DNA from 3 places in the Paenibacillus sp. FSL E2-0177 genome. Region 1 is predicted to be linked to each of the others. Evidence: predicted binding sites of a transcription regulator. Region 1 holds the regulator's gene; each other region holds the start of a gene.
The links. Region 1 encodes Rex, which represses fermentation and respiration genes when NADH is low (regulators of the CRP and FNR family bind a similar motif). Its sites were predicted from a motif close to TTGTGAAATATTTCACAA; they were not measured.

Region 1 (4,651 bases):
AGGCATTATTCCATACCCCCAATGTCGCAGGTTTACGCGGCAAAATAATAAATTTGCTTTCTTTTCCATTACTCAAGCTTACATAGACATTATTGTCATCAATTTCTGTTGAGGCTATCACATTTTTATATTGTGGATATTGCGCTTTGAGTCCATCAAGTTCTGTGGGTATAAGTGTATATTTACGGCTCTCCATAGCTTCGGCTACAGAGAACATCGCTTTATCCCAGTATTCATCCAGCAGTTCACTGGAGTTCTGTTCTACATCAAGTTTTAGTGTACGTCCATCAATCATCGATTTTCCTTCTTGGGAGACGTACTGAACCAGTTCACGTAATTTCGTGCCTGGCTGGAGATCAAGTTTCAAAGTGACCTCATTGCGGTTAATACTGATATGAGAATTATTGACGCCCTCATATTGAGATACAATCTTCTGAAGTGGTTCCTGCATTGCAAACTGACGATACAAAAAGAAGCCACCAAACAATAGAGTAGCCGACAGTAGAGACGTTATCAGCACAGGTACAAGACGTAATTTCAAGAAACGTCCTCCTCTCAAAGATGACAAAATATAAAGCTCATTATAATAATTTATAGCTACTTGAGAGCTCATCAGAGAGACTGAAGTCTCTTATTGCTGTTCTAATTACAAGTAGTAGTATATCACAGGTGTATATACTAATTTCAAAATAAATGTGAATATATTTAAAATTTAATTTTTTAAATATTTCCATCAATACCAAATAAATTCCTCACTTTCGACAAAACTGGCCTTGATTTTTAATCAATCGGCCTATTTTCGTATGTGAATTTAAGAGAATATTCGGTGATAACTACCCATTCAGTATATCACTTAGTATATCACTTTTGTACATCAAATAAATGTAAACAAGCGAACTTATAATAAGTTCGCTTGTTTACTATGCCACCCTTAATTTCCTTATGTTCAGCTTAACTTTTAGGTAAACTGTAACCTTCGCCCATTCGGGACCCATCCGAAAAGCGATAAAATTGATAATAATACCGACCGCTCTGATTATAAAAAAGCTGCCAAGCATACTCTCCGTTATATACTCCCGGCAGCAAGCGTTCAATCGTTATGTCCGGAAGATCAGCTTTGATAATGCCGCGTATTTGGGCTTCCGAGGTTCCTTTACTTAGTTCCTCAGCAAACACTGCGTCGTCGCCTTCAGCAAATTTTCCATCTACCGTAAAGCGGACCCAGACCATAAGAGCAGTCCCGGCTTCATTTTTCCCAGTTAATACCCAGTACACTGCATTTTCATCCCAAACCGATTTTTGTGCTTTGGTTACCTCTGTTAGACCCGCTCTGGTTTTGGCAACATCCTTAGCGATATCACGCTCGTTCCATTGATCTTTCATAATATAGGCATAGAACTGGATAAGTCCAAACCCCAGGAGCAGAATCAGAACTGACCCCAGGAGGATCCATTTTTTCCTTTTCTTCAAGGTACAGCTCCCTTTCTAGTAATATATCTTTTTTGATTATATAACACACCCGCGCGTTTATCCAAAATTTCATAATTTTCTAGCTTTCCCAGCCTTAAAAATACACAAAAGGCCGCAACTTTTGCTAAAAGCAAAAAGTCGCAGCCTATTATTTATTCGTTATTCTCCAGACTTAACGCTTCAATAAACCTTCGAAGGCTTCTTGCGCTTTACGCCGGATAGCTTCCTCATCCAGGGTTAAGCATTGTCCATGCTTGATGACCTGTTTACCATTCACCCACACATGCTCAACATCCTTAGCGCTAGCAGAGTAAACTGCATGAGACAACAGATCTGTGTGTGGCAGCAAATGTGGCTGATCGATATCAATAGCAATGAAATCTGCTTTCATCCCTACAGCAAGTCTGCCTACATTATTTAAAAAGATGGACTGCGCGCCATATTCTGTAGCCATACGCAGAGCCTCTGGAGCTGGAACAGCCGTTGGATCACCGCTGACACCCTTATGAATGAGAGCTGCAAGCCGCATCTCTTCAAACATATCCAAGTTATTGTTGCTTGCCGCGCCATCCGTGCCAAGAGACACCTTCACACCAGCTTTTAGAAGATCAGTAACCCGAGCCACTCCGCTAGCCAGCTTCAAATTACTGCCCGGATTATGAGATACACCCACATTATGGCGAGCCAAGATCTCAATCTCTTCATCATTTAAATGAACACCATGTGCAACTATCGAGGGACGTGTGAACATTCCAAGCTTCTCTAAGTGAGCTACAGGACGCAACCCGTAATCCGCCACATTTTGTTCCACTTCACGTTTCGTTTCGGACATATGCGTATGCATCGGTAAATCCAGATCATGCGCTGCCTGCACGAACTTAACCAGGAAGTCCGGAGGGCAAGTATAAGGGGCGTGCGGCGAGATCATAGTAGTAATTCTACCTTCAGCCTTTCCATGCCAGTTACGGGCAAAAGAAATCGCTTCCGCAAGCTTGTGATTCTGTACATCCTCTGGACATAAGCCGATCACACCACGCATCAATACGGAACGGATACCTGATAACTCAGCTACCTCGGCTACTCGGTCCATATGATCATACATATCGAGGAAGGTCGTAGTTCCACCCTTCAGCATTTCCAATACAGATAAGGAGGTTCCCCAGTATACATCATCACCGGTGAACTTTTCCTCCATCGGCCACATCTTCTCCTGAAGCCACACTTGTAGCGCTAAATCATCTCCATATCCACGCAGCAAAGACATCGCCGCATGACCATGTGTGTTTACAAGTCCAGGCATGAACAGCAGACGGCTGCCATCAACCACTTGCACTCCAGCTTCCATCTGAGGCTCTTCTTTTCCTATGTAAGTGATTAAATCATCTTCAATAGTCATATATCCACTCAGAACCGGCTCATCCGTTCCCGGAGTCAGAAAATACCCGCCCTTAATTATCGTTTTATTGTTGTTCATGTTCGCTTTCTTCCTTTCCATCCCGCAAGTAATAAGCAAGACTTTGCAGATCAGTTGTAAAATCAGCTGCATGCACCCGGATATTCGGTGGTGTCTTCAGAATCACAGGGGCAAAGTTCAAAATCGCTTCAATCCCAGAAGAAATGAGAATATCTGCTACATTTTGAGCTTCTGAATCAGGTACGGTAATAATGGCAATGCGAATACCTTGCTCACGAATTGTGCTGCCTAGTTCATCCATCGGTTGCACAGTAAGGGAGTTGATCTTACGTCCAACCTTAGGAGCGTACGAATCAAATATAGCCGTGATTTTCATAGTATCTTTGAGATATGCATTGTAATTAGACAAGGCATGTCCGAGATTACCTGCTCCAACTAAAGCTACATTAAGCTGTTGATCCAGCTTCAGGATATGACGGATTTTCTCAATAAGATACGTTACATCATAGCCGATACCTTTTCTGCCGAAGTCACCAAAATATGCTAAATCCTTACGAATCTGTGCGGGATTAAGATCAAGCTTTTGTCCAAGTTCCTGAGAGGAAACTGTTAATATTTCGCGATTCTGGAGATCATTCAAAAAACGCAAGTACACAGGCAGTCTGCGAACAACGGCTTCTGATATTTTATCCGATTTCATATTTTTCCTCCTAAAAATAGTAATGTTCTTGTGAAAATCCATATTCAAACGTCTACCTCTCCTTATTAAGGACGGTACTGTAACACACCGCCCTTAAGGATAAGGAGGAGCTAAACTGAAGACGAGCGTTTTAAGAAGCGCCGCCATCCTCTAGCCATTCCGCTATGCGAGGGACCATTTGATCAGTAAGCATATGCTCCATTTTGGGACCAGGCAATGAATAAAGGAAATACTTCCCGTAATGAGATTCAATAACCCTTGTATCATAAACAATAACTATTCCGCGATCCTGCGCCGTGCGAACCAGTCTTCCGAATCCCTGCTTAAAACGAATAACCGCTTGAGGAACAGATAATTTCATGAACGGATTCTTCTTCTGGGCCTGCAATAACTCCGACTTCGCTTCCGCCAACGGGTGATTCGGTGGTTGAAACGGAAGTCTCACGATGGCCAGGCAAGTCAGTGCTTCACCTGGAATATCTACACCTTCCCAGAAGCTGCTCGTCCCCAGCAATACGGATGCTGCACTGTCCTGAAAGCGGCGGATCAGCTTGCTCCGGCTGCCACCTTCCACGCCTTGACCAAGCACCGTAATCTCTTGTGAGGCCAAAGCCTCTTTAAGCGGATCATATACCTGACGCAGCATTTTATAAGAAGTAAACAGAACCAGCATCCGCCCACGTGTTGTTTTAGCAGCTTCCGATAATGACTGTACGAGTGTATCGACAAATCGAGCATCGCCCACACTCCCCTTCACACTAGGAAAATCACGCGGTATAACTAGCAGTGCCTGCTCGCGATACTTAAAGGGAGATGGAAGGAGTGAGGTCATTAGACGTCCCTCTTCTACAGCTTCGTTAAGTCCGAGATTATCAATCATAAATTGAAAAGATTTATCTACAGATAGCGTCGCCGAGGTAAGCACGATGCTTTTTTTCTTATCGAAGAACAACTCTTTAAGCTGGCTGCTAACATCCACAGGGACGGCATACAGCTGTAGTGATTTGCTGCGGTAATTTCCATTTGCCTCCAGCCAATATACTACATTATCGTCATTCAGCCCCATA
Region 2 (4,651 bases), 2.2 Mb from region 1:
AATTCTTGGCGGGAGATTAGGCCTTTTTCAATCATCAATTCGATCATTGCGCTAAAGGCAAGGGTCATGTGGTAGTGTTCATCCTTTAAGTCACCAAGCTTACCGATAAACTCGACTAAATCCATACTTGTTGAAAAAGAACTCATAATTAATCCTCCTTTAATAGTGTGAATATATAGTGTAATTAGAACTGAAAACTGTAAAAAATTCGCAGGTGTTTTAGCTGAGGAAAATCCCGAATTGCAGGTTGCCTGTGATACAATTAAAAGCGTGATGAGCAAAGCTAAAATTTTAGGGACACTTCTATTTTATTGTAGTCTTTTAAGTTGCAAAATATTCCTAATAGAGAAGATATATTAAAAGATTATCATAATCTAACGATTGATCGAAACTCTTGTGGGGTTAATGGATAAAGTGAAACTTTTTAGTGATATTTGGAGTCTAATGGTTACAGAGGTTTGGTTCGGACGTGGTTGCTATAGGTTCAGGTCTTACCAACAGTGAACGCTTGGCAATAGAAGGGGGAGATTTTCGGTGGGATTGTTTGATGACGATTTCTATTCAACTAAAGTTTCGCGGTCCAGAGGGGATGAAGCATCAAAGGGATCGTTTGCTAATCGTAGACATTCTGTACGCAGATCGCGTAAGGGTTTATCTACTTGGCAAATATCCGCCGTTTGCTCCTTAGTCAGCGCTGTGGTGGCAGTTTTGTTATTCAGTATGTTTACAGGCCAGATGAGTCATGAGACTGCTCAGAAGCCGGTTGTAGCAACTGGAAATGTTGCCCCAAGCAGTAGTGATCCATTTGACCGGATTATTCAAGCTGCTGCCACGGTTCGCCCTGCAGTAGTAAGTATTATCAATCATAAAGAAGATAATGAAGAATTAAACATTCTGGATGAGTCTGCACTAGGCTCAGGAGTGATCTATAAAAAGACAGGGAATAAAGCATTTATCATTACCAATAATCATGTCATTGAAGACTCCGGTAATCTCGAAGTAGTTACAGTGAACGGAGAGACTCGTAAGGCAACACTCGTTGGAACGGATAAAGTAAGCGACATTGCGGTACTCTCTATTGATGCCAAAGGAATCGATACCATCGCGCAGCTCGGTGATTCCTCTAAGCTTCGTCTAGGTGAAACGGTCATTGCTATCGGTAATCCGCTAGGACTTGGTGATACATTGACCTCGGGGATTGTTAGCTATACTGAACGGATGGTCCCCGTATCCCTTAATCAGGATGGAGTATATGACTGGGAACAAGAAGTGATACAGACCGATGCGGCGATTAATGAAGGAAACAGTGGCGGCGCATTAGTGGATCTGGATGGCAAGGTCATTGGAATTAACACAATGAAGATTTCAGATACGGGTGTAGAGGGTCTGGGTTTTGCAATTCCTGCGAATCATGTGATAGATATCGCTAATGAGCTGGCTGAAAAAGGACATATTGCCCGTTCGTACTTGGGTGTATATTCAGTTGATTTGAACAATCCGTACGTTCCACTAGCAGAAGATCAACGCAATGAATTGAACCTGCCGAACAGTGTTAAGGATGGAGTAGTTGTTCTAGAAGCCGTTGGCCCTGCGAAGGAAGCTGGACTGCAATTCAATGATGTCATTACCAAATTTAATGATCAATCAATCATATCTACCCTTTCTCTTCGCAAGTACTTATATAATCATACGAAGATCGGTGATGATCTGAAAATTACTTATTATCGAAACGGCGAGGCCAAACAGGCAACAGTTAAACTTCTTGAAAAACCACAGGAATAATATGCTGGAAGTCGGTATATAATGATATAGCAGTTACGACAAGTAGAGCGGACTACCCCTTCGATTCCGAGGGGGTACCTTCTTGAAAAAACGGATGAAAGTAACGTTTTTGGAAAAGCTATTTTTCTAAAACCATGATAATTATGCCAGAAAAAGGATCTATTTAGGGAATAAACACTAAGTGGCAGCCCTTACATTGGAAGGTAATACTTATTAGGGCAAAACCGGATATATTCGGATGCTTGCTTGCCTTTGCTAATCAGGTGTGGTAATATGATATCAATCATACATTTAGTCCCTAATTCTCGCATTGAAAAGGGCTGTCATATTTGGTAATACAACCTTTTTCAATGTGTGAATTTTTTCTTTGTTTGAAGATAAAAAGAACATATTAATTTAAATTTGTGGAGGTAACACACATGCAAACAGGTACAGTTAAATGGTTCAACGCAGAAAAAGGATTCGGATTTATCGAAGTTGAAGGCGGAAGCGACGTATTCGTTCACTTCAGCGCAATCACTGGCGACGGCTTCAAAACTTTGGACGAAGGCCAACGCGTTGAATTCAACGTTGTTCAAGGCAACCGTGGACCACAAGCCGAAAACGTTGTAAAACTGTAATAATAGAAGAAACCGTCCCAGCTTGTGAAAGTTGGGACGGTCTTTTTATATCTAGTTACTCACTATTGACTTACAGGATGGGAGGAACGGCAATGAACTACCGGAAGAAACCTTTGGAAGAAATACCGGAAGAAAATACCGCAATTTGGGCATGTACCAATGAGGGATGCAACGGATGGATGAGGGATAATTTCGCATTTGAACATGCGCCTTCTTGCCGTCTATGTGACTCTCCAATGGTTCGCAGCACGAAGATGCTACCCCAATTGCTTAATTCGAATGGCGATCTCAAATCGCTGAAGAAGGGTATTTCCATCTAACCAATACCTAAATGAGTCAAGCATTTAATAGAACGACGAACCACTCAAGACGGGTAAACCGTCTTATTTTTTTTGCTTTCTTTATGCTAAATTGTGATCTTTGTCACAAATCATTTGAATTTCACCGTTAAATGACTATCTTTATGTGACATTTATCACAAAAAGAAGTTTAAATTTTTGACAGAATATAATTAACGAAAAGGGGAGAAGGAAGGGACAAATATGGATACAGTAATGCTGTCGCGTATACAATTTGCGTCGACGACAATATTCCACTATTTCTTTGTACCGGTATCAATCGGACTAGCGCTCTTGATTGCAATCATGGAGACAATGTACGTTAGAAAAGGTAATGAAGAGTACAAAAAAATGGCGCAGTTCTGGGGAAAGCTATTCCTCATCAATTTTGCAGTAGGGGTAGTTACAGGGATATTGCAGGAATTTCAGTTCGGGATGAACTGGTCCGATTATTCACGTTTTGTTGGTGATGTATTCGGGGCTCCACTTGCAGTTGAGGCATTGGCAGCCTTTTTTCTGGAGTCTACTTTTATTGGGATATGGATATTCGGTTGGGATAAAGTGTCCAAGCGAGTACATTTACTGTCCATCTGGCTGGTAGCATTCGGTACGATGTTATCTGCATTCTGGATTCTAGCGGCTAACTCTTTTATGCAGCATCCTGTGGGTTTTGCGATAAATAATGGACGTGCAGAAATGAACGATTTCTTCGCGCTTATTACGAACGGACAATTGCTGGTTGAATTCCCACACACCGTACTGGCTGCTTATGCAACAGGTGCTTTTCTTGTAACAGGTATTAGTGCTTATAAAATATTGAAGAAACAAGAGGTTTCTTTCTTTAAGAAGTCTTTTCAGATTGCAGCCATCGTAGGGATTATTTCTTCTATTGGTGTAGCTGTTGCTGGTCACGCCCAAGCGCAATATTTGGTTGAAACTCAACCAATGAAAATGGCAGCTTCCGAAGGACTGTGGGGTAAGAGTGGTGACCCGGCACCTTGGACCGTATGGGCAAACATTGATCCAAAGAATCAAATTAGTAGTGGAGAATTTCAAATTCCTTATATGCTGAGTTTCCTTTCATACAGTAAATTTTCCGGTGAAGTTAAAGGTATGCTTGAGCTGCAAGCGGAGTATGAGCAAACCTATGGCCCCGGTGACTATATTCCACCTGTACGTACGACATTCTGGAGTTTCCGGATCATGGTTCTAGCAGGAACGTTAATGATTGTATTGGGAATGTACGCTATGTACTTAATGTGGCGCAAAAAAATGGACCGTCCGAACACTTGGTTTATGCGGTTTATGTTATGGGGCTTGTTGCTTCCTCCGATTGCGAATACAGCCGGTTGGGTTATGACCGAATTCGGGCGTCAGCCATGGACGGTATTCGGACTGATGACAACGGAAGACAGTGTGTCGCCTAATATTACAAGTGGTCAAGTTCTGTTCTCCGTGATTTCTTTTACAACGATTTATTTAATTCTAGGATTAGTGTTGGTCGGATTGTTTATTAAAGTGATTAAAAAAGGTCCTTATGCAATGGATAACGATCACGGCGATTCGAATGATCCATATAACGAGGAGGGTTCCCATGATATCTCTTAATGAATTGTGGTTTGTGCTGATTGCAGTTCTGTTTATAGGGTTCTTCTTCCTGGAGGGTTTCGATTTCGGCGTAGGGATGGAAACACAAATTCTCGCTAAAAATGATACAGAGCGCCGTGTTCTGATTAACTCGATCGGACCCTTCTGGGATGGGAATGAGGTATGGCTTATCACAGCTGCGGGTGCAATGTTTGCGGCTTTCCCCGAGTGGTATGCAACGCTGTTTAGTGGATTCTATATTCCTTTTGTATTTGCCTTATTAGCTCTGATAGCGCGTGGTGTCGCTTTTGAATTCAGAGGTAA
Region 3 (4,651 bases), 3.1 Mb from region 1:
TCTGTTTGCCAAGAAATATGGGTATTCGCTCACGGCCGAGGATTTTGTGAATGGTGGGAAATATCGGGTCAGTCATATCCCGGCGCAGCAGCGGAAGCTGGACTATATGGCATTTATCAATGATTTTGTCATCGAATTTGGTAAGCAATTAATTGATATTGTGCATAAGCACGATAAGCTGGCGTATGTCTTCTATGATGATAGTTGGGTTGGCATGGAGCCTTACAATGACCGTTTTGAGGAGTTTGGTTTTGACGGGATGATTAAATGTGTGTTCTCAGGGTATGAGGCAAGGCTTTGCTCTGGTGTAAAAGTAGATACCCATGAGATTCGGCTGCATCCCTATTTATTTCCGGTTGGATTGGGAGGGCTTCCTACGTTTATGGAGGGAGGTAACCCTACGCTCGATGCCAAAAAGTATTGGATTAATATCCGGCGCGCCTTGCTCAGAGAGCCTATAGATCGGATTGGACTGGGCGGATATTTGCATCTTGTAGAGCCTTATCCGGATTTTTGTGATTATATCGAAAAGATCGCGGATGAATTCAGAGAAATTAAAGAGCTGCATCATAAAGGCAAACCGTATCACATTAAGACGAAGGTAGCCATTTTGCACGCTTGGGGCAAATTGAGATCGTGGACCTTGTCCGGGCATTTCCATGAAACGTATATGCATGATCTGATTCATATCAACGAGGCTTTGTCCGGGTTGCCGGTTGAGGTGCAGTTCATTGATTTTGAAGATATCCGTAAGGGAGTATTACAAGAGTGTGATGTAGTGATCAATGCCGGCTCGGCAGGTTCAGCATGGAGTGGTGGAGAATATTGGAGTGACCATAAGTGCGTGGACTTACTGACAGAATGGGTTTATGAGGGCGGTACTTTTATAGGTATCAATCAGCCTTCGGCGCTTGATGGTTATGACAGCTTTTTCAGAATGGCACATGTGCTAGGTCTGGATGAGGATACAGGCTCCAAGGTAGCTCATGGAAGATGGACATTTGAGGCTAGAGATGAGCAAGGTTTAGTGCCTGAAGGAGCCAGCATAACACCTAAAAATAACATCTATCTTACGGATGGCTCAGCGGCGGTATTGTGTGAAAAGAGTGGGATGATAACATTGTCTGCGCATGCCTTTGGTAAAGGAAAGGGGATCTACCTGCCTTCTTTCACCTTAAGCTTTGAGAATACAAGATTGCTGTTAAATGTGATTCGTTATGCAGGGAATGAGTTAAAGGACACAAAGTATATTACGGATAATTTATATACAGAGTGTGCGTATTATCCAGAAAGTAAAATACTCGTCGTGATTAACAATAGCGACCAGCTTCAAAAAACTACGATCGATACGGAATATGGACAACAAACCCTGGAATTAGATCCGTTTGATACTATTATCCGAACTATTGGCGATTAATCCCATTAAAAAAGCTCAAGCCAGCGGCTAACTTGCCGATGCTTGGGCTTTTTGCTGTGAGGCCTATAGTATCGTTATCTACTTATTTTGCTTTTATGAATTCAGCAGATTTGATCCCAGCTTGACGACCAAAAATAATGATTTCTGCAACAGAGTTGCCGCCAATCCGGTTTTGTCCGTGTAAGCCGCCTGTAACTTCGCCTGCCGCAAACAGACCAGGGATAGCTTCACCGTCTTTATTTAGAACCTCTGTGTTCGTATTGATCTTCACGCCACCCATGGTGTAGTGAATCCCAGGAGCAATTTTAATAGCGTAGAAAGGACCAGTGGACAGGTCATTGTCCATTCCTGTAGTTCTGCCAAATTCGGCATCCTTTTTATTCTTAACGGCGCTGTTCCAAGTATCAAGCGTTGTTGCCAGCTTATCCTCTGGAACACCGATTTCTTTGGCCAAAGCTTCGATGGAATCCGCCTGAATCACGAAGCCCATTTTGTCATATTGTTCAATAGCCTTCACACGGGATTTAACACCGGAATCAAAGACCAGCGTAGCTGCTTTATTAGGCAGTGTATTGATGGAAGCTGTTACTTTATCACGGGTATCCAATTCATTGGTGAACCGTGTACCTTCACTGGAAACAAGGATAGCGCCTTCCCCACGAACAGCTTCGCCGATGAGGTAGGATTTTTCTTGCTGCACAGTCGGGTGAACTTGGATTTGATCCATATCGACGGTTGTGCCGCCGAGTTTCTCAATCATCTTGATGCCGTCCCCGGTACTGCCGATTTGGTTAGTAGTAACGTAGCCTTCCAAGTCAGGTCTTACTTCGGAGATCAAATCCATATTGGCACCGAATCCGCCAGTGGTTACAACGACAGCATCTGCCGTAATTGTTTTTTCCTCTGTTTGGTTAAAGAGGACTTTGACGCCATTTACTTTGCCATCTTTTTCAGTGATTTCTTTGACATCAGCATTCACGAAAAGAGGGATTTCTTTCTCTTGTACGTTTTTCACTAAACCTTTGACAAGGTATTGTCCCACAGCAGAGCCATCTTCAGGACGGTGTGTACGTTTTTCGTTCATGCCGCCTGTAATGGTGATATTGTTCAAGCGGATTCCGATGGAATCCAGCCAATCGATCGCACTCGCGGAATTATCAACGAAGAAACGAAGCATTTCTTTGTCGTTAGTGTCATGGCCACCTTTTAATGACTCTTCATAAAATAAATCATTGCTGTCTTCAATGTTTTGTTCTTTTTGGAATTTCGTTTCAGAAGCGTTCATCCCCGAAGAGGATTTGGTTGTGTTCCCGCCGGCAACCGGCATTTTTTCCAAAATAACAGGGTTCATGCCTTTCTCTTTGGCCTCAAGCGCCGCGGACATTCCCGCACCACCCGCACCGACAATGATGATATCATATTTATCTTTTAATTGATCGAATGGTGTGTAGCTTGCTTCAGATGCCCCGGAGACGGCTTCAACTTCTTTTTTCTCGTTGTTATTACTCTTGCTCTCGTTCACCATGTCGTTTCCATTACCGCAACCTGCGATAACGAGCATGACAGAGAGGACGAGACTCAGAGCACCAGCTGCTTTCTTTTTCATTGTTAACCCTCCACTTTTATATTTCTCTATTAAGATGTACCAAAAGAACCCGACAAAAAAGAAAGGAAGTATCAGAGGGAGTTGGAAGTGGAGAAGCGCGCGCGTCGCTGTTGTTCTCCTAACTTCAAATCTTCTACGGTTACGTCCACAGTTTCCATCGTTATTCTCTTTAGTTCATCTTCTTATTAAGTATACCATCAATCATGACTATTAGTGAAAGTTTTCACAAATTATACAAGTCGTCTATTCTAACATAGGGTAACGAAATATTGAGCGGATTAGGCGGAAAATGGACCATAAACCATATAACTAGAAGATTTGGCGTGAGATTTTCTCACTGTAGAAGTGGTAACTGTCACGGATTAGTAAAGCGGTTTTTGTTCTTCTGGATTTTTAAATGGTAAAATGAGAGTATTGCCTACTAGTCAATCTGGAAAGACTAACATGAGACATAGAAACAAATTCTAATTAATAGGTGAGAATATGGAATTTAATAACGTAATAAAAGAAAAAGTAAAAGAAGATAACTATAAAGTGTTTGCTTTACTAAGCCGCTATTTGAATAATACCCCCGACTTTATTAACAAAGAAGAAATTGAAGAAATCGTAAACTGTGGTGTATCTTATGAATACGCTTTTGGTTTAATGCTGGCTGCTGCTTTTGGGATGGATACGGTTGATAATGTTGATGATAAGGAATTGTTCAACCAATATTTTAGCAATATGCTTCATAAGCTTGATGCAAATGAATATTATGACAATCCATATTATAAAAATATCAAGATACCAACTATAAAGATTAATAATAGTGAATTAAAATATGAAAAATATAAACCTTTTGAAGGTTTTGTTTGCAATGATATCATCCGGACAGAAGAGGGAAGACAAATTCCTCAGGTTGGTTTTTTTCAAACTGAATTCATGTTCCCGGCTGTCTTGGAGAATGAAAGAATATGGATGACGATCACACCAAATGAAATAGAAACAATGAAAGAAGCTGTTGATAAAGCGTTTGGGAATGTTCTTACATTTGGGCTTGGACTTGGCTATTATGCTTATATGGTTTCTGAAAAAGTTAATGTTGAAAGCATAACGGTTGTTGAAAAAAATCAAGATGTCATTGATTTATTTAATAAATATGTACTGCCACAATTCAGTAATGCTCACAAGATCAGGCTTATCCAAGCAGATGCTTTCGAATATGCAGAACAACATATGTCTAAGGAAAAATATGATTTTGTATTTACGGATTTATGGCATGATGTTTCTGATGGAATGGATATGTATTTAAAAATGAAAAAGTTTGAAAAGGAAAGCCCGGATACTGTATTTATGTACTGGATAGAACAATCTATTTTATGTTATTTGTAAAAATACTTTTGCCCAGTAACTAAGCTCTGTAGAGTTTCTACAGGGCTTTTTATTATTTTATAGTTCATTTCATAATTTTAAAGCCTATGTTACTATTTCTATAACCGTAAAAGGAATATTTTAGAATAGTAGGTGTATTTTATGGAAATCGGCGCGATCACTTTTTTTGTGAAAGACATGGAAAAGATGGTTACCTTTTATCGTGACGTCATGAAAATAGCTATAGAATGGGATGGTGGCGTATTTACCGGGGTTCA

Region 2: a site for Rex is predicted at 2,866-2,883, ahead of MHI25_RS30655 (cytochrome ubiquinol oxidase subunit I). Genes of this name have one in related genera too.
Region 3: a site for Rex is predicted at 3,235-3,252, ahead of MHI25_RS04065 (flavocytochrome c). Genes of this name have one in related genera too.

Annotation. Positions count from the first base shown of each region.
Region 1 is NZ_CP150307.1:4,714,013-4,718,663, forward strand. Features, by position in the region: gene MHI25_RS21020 (AAA family ATPase) at 1-6, opposite strand, end outside; gene MHI25_RS21025 (hypothetical protein) at 1-541, opposite strand, end outside; gene MHI25_RS21030 (DUF5590 domain-containing protein) at 952-1,470, opposite strand; gene MHI25_RS21035 (amidohydrolase) at 1,643-2,944, opposite strand; gene MHI25_RS21040 (redox-sensing transcriptional repressor Rex) at 2,931-3,584, opposite strand; gene dinG (ATP-dependent DNA helicase DinG) at 3,715-4,651, opposite strand, start outside.
Region 2 is NZ_CP150307.1:6,887,336-6,891,986, reverse strand. Features, by position in the region: gene MHI25_RS30675 (hypothetical protein) at 1-146, opposite strand, end outside; gene MHI25_RS30670 (trypsin-like peptidase domain-containing protein) at 535-1,782, shown strand; gene MHI25_RS30665 (cold-shock protein) at 2,202-2,402, shown strand; gene MHI25_RS30660 (cold-shock protein) at 2,495-2,722, shown strand; gene MHI25_RS30655 (cytochrome ubiquinol oxidase subunit I) at 2,945-4,348, shown strand; gene cydB (cytochrome d ubiquinol oxidase subunit II) at 4,335-4,651, shown strand, end outside.
Region 3 is NZ_CP150307.1:898,951-903,601, forward strand. Features, by position in the region: gene gnpA (1,3-beta-galactosyl-N-acetylhexosamine phosphorylase) at 1-1,417, shown strand, start outside; gene MHI25_RS04065 (flavocytochrome c) at 1,500-3,023, opposite strand; gene MHI25_RS04070 (hypothetical protein) at 3,507-4,394, shown strand; gene MHI25_RS04075 (VOC family protein) at 4,536-4,651, shown strand, end outside.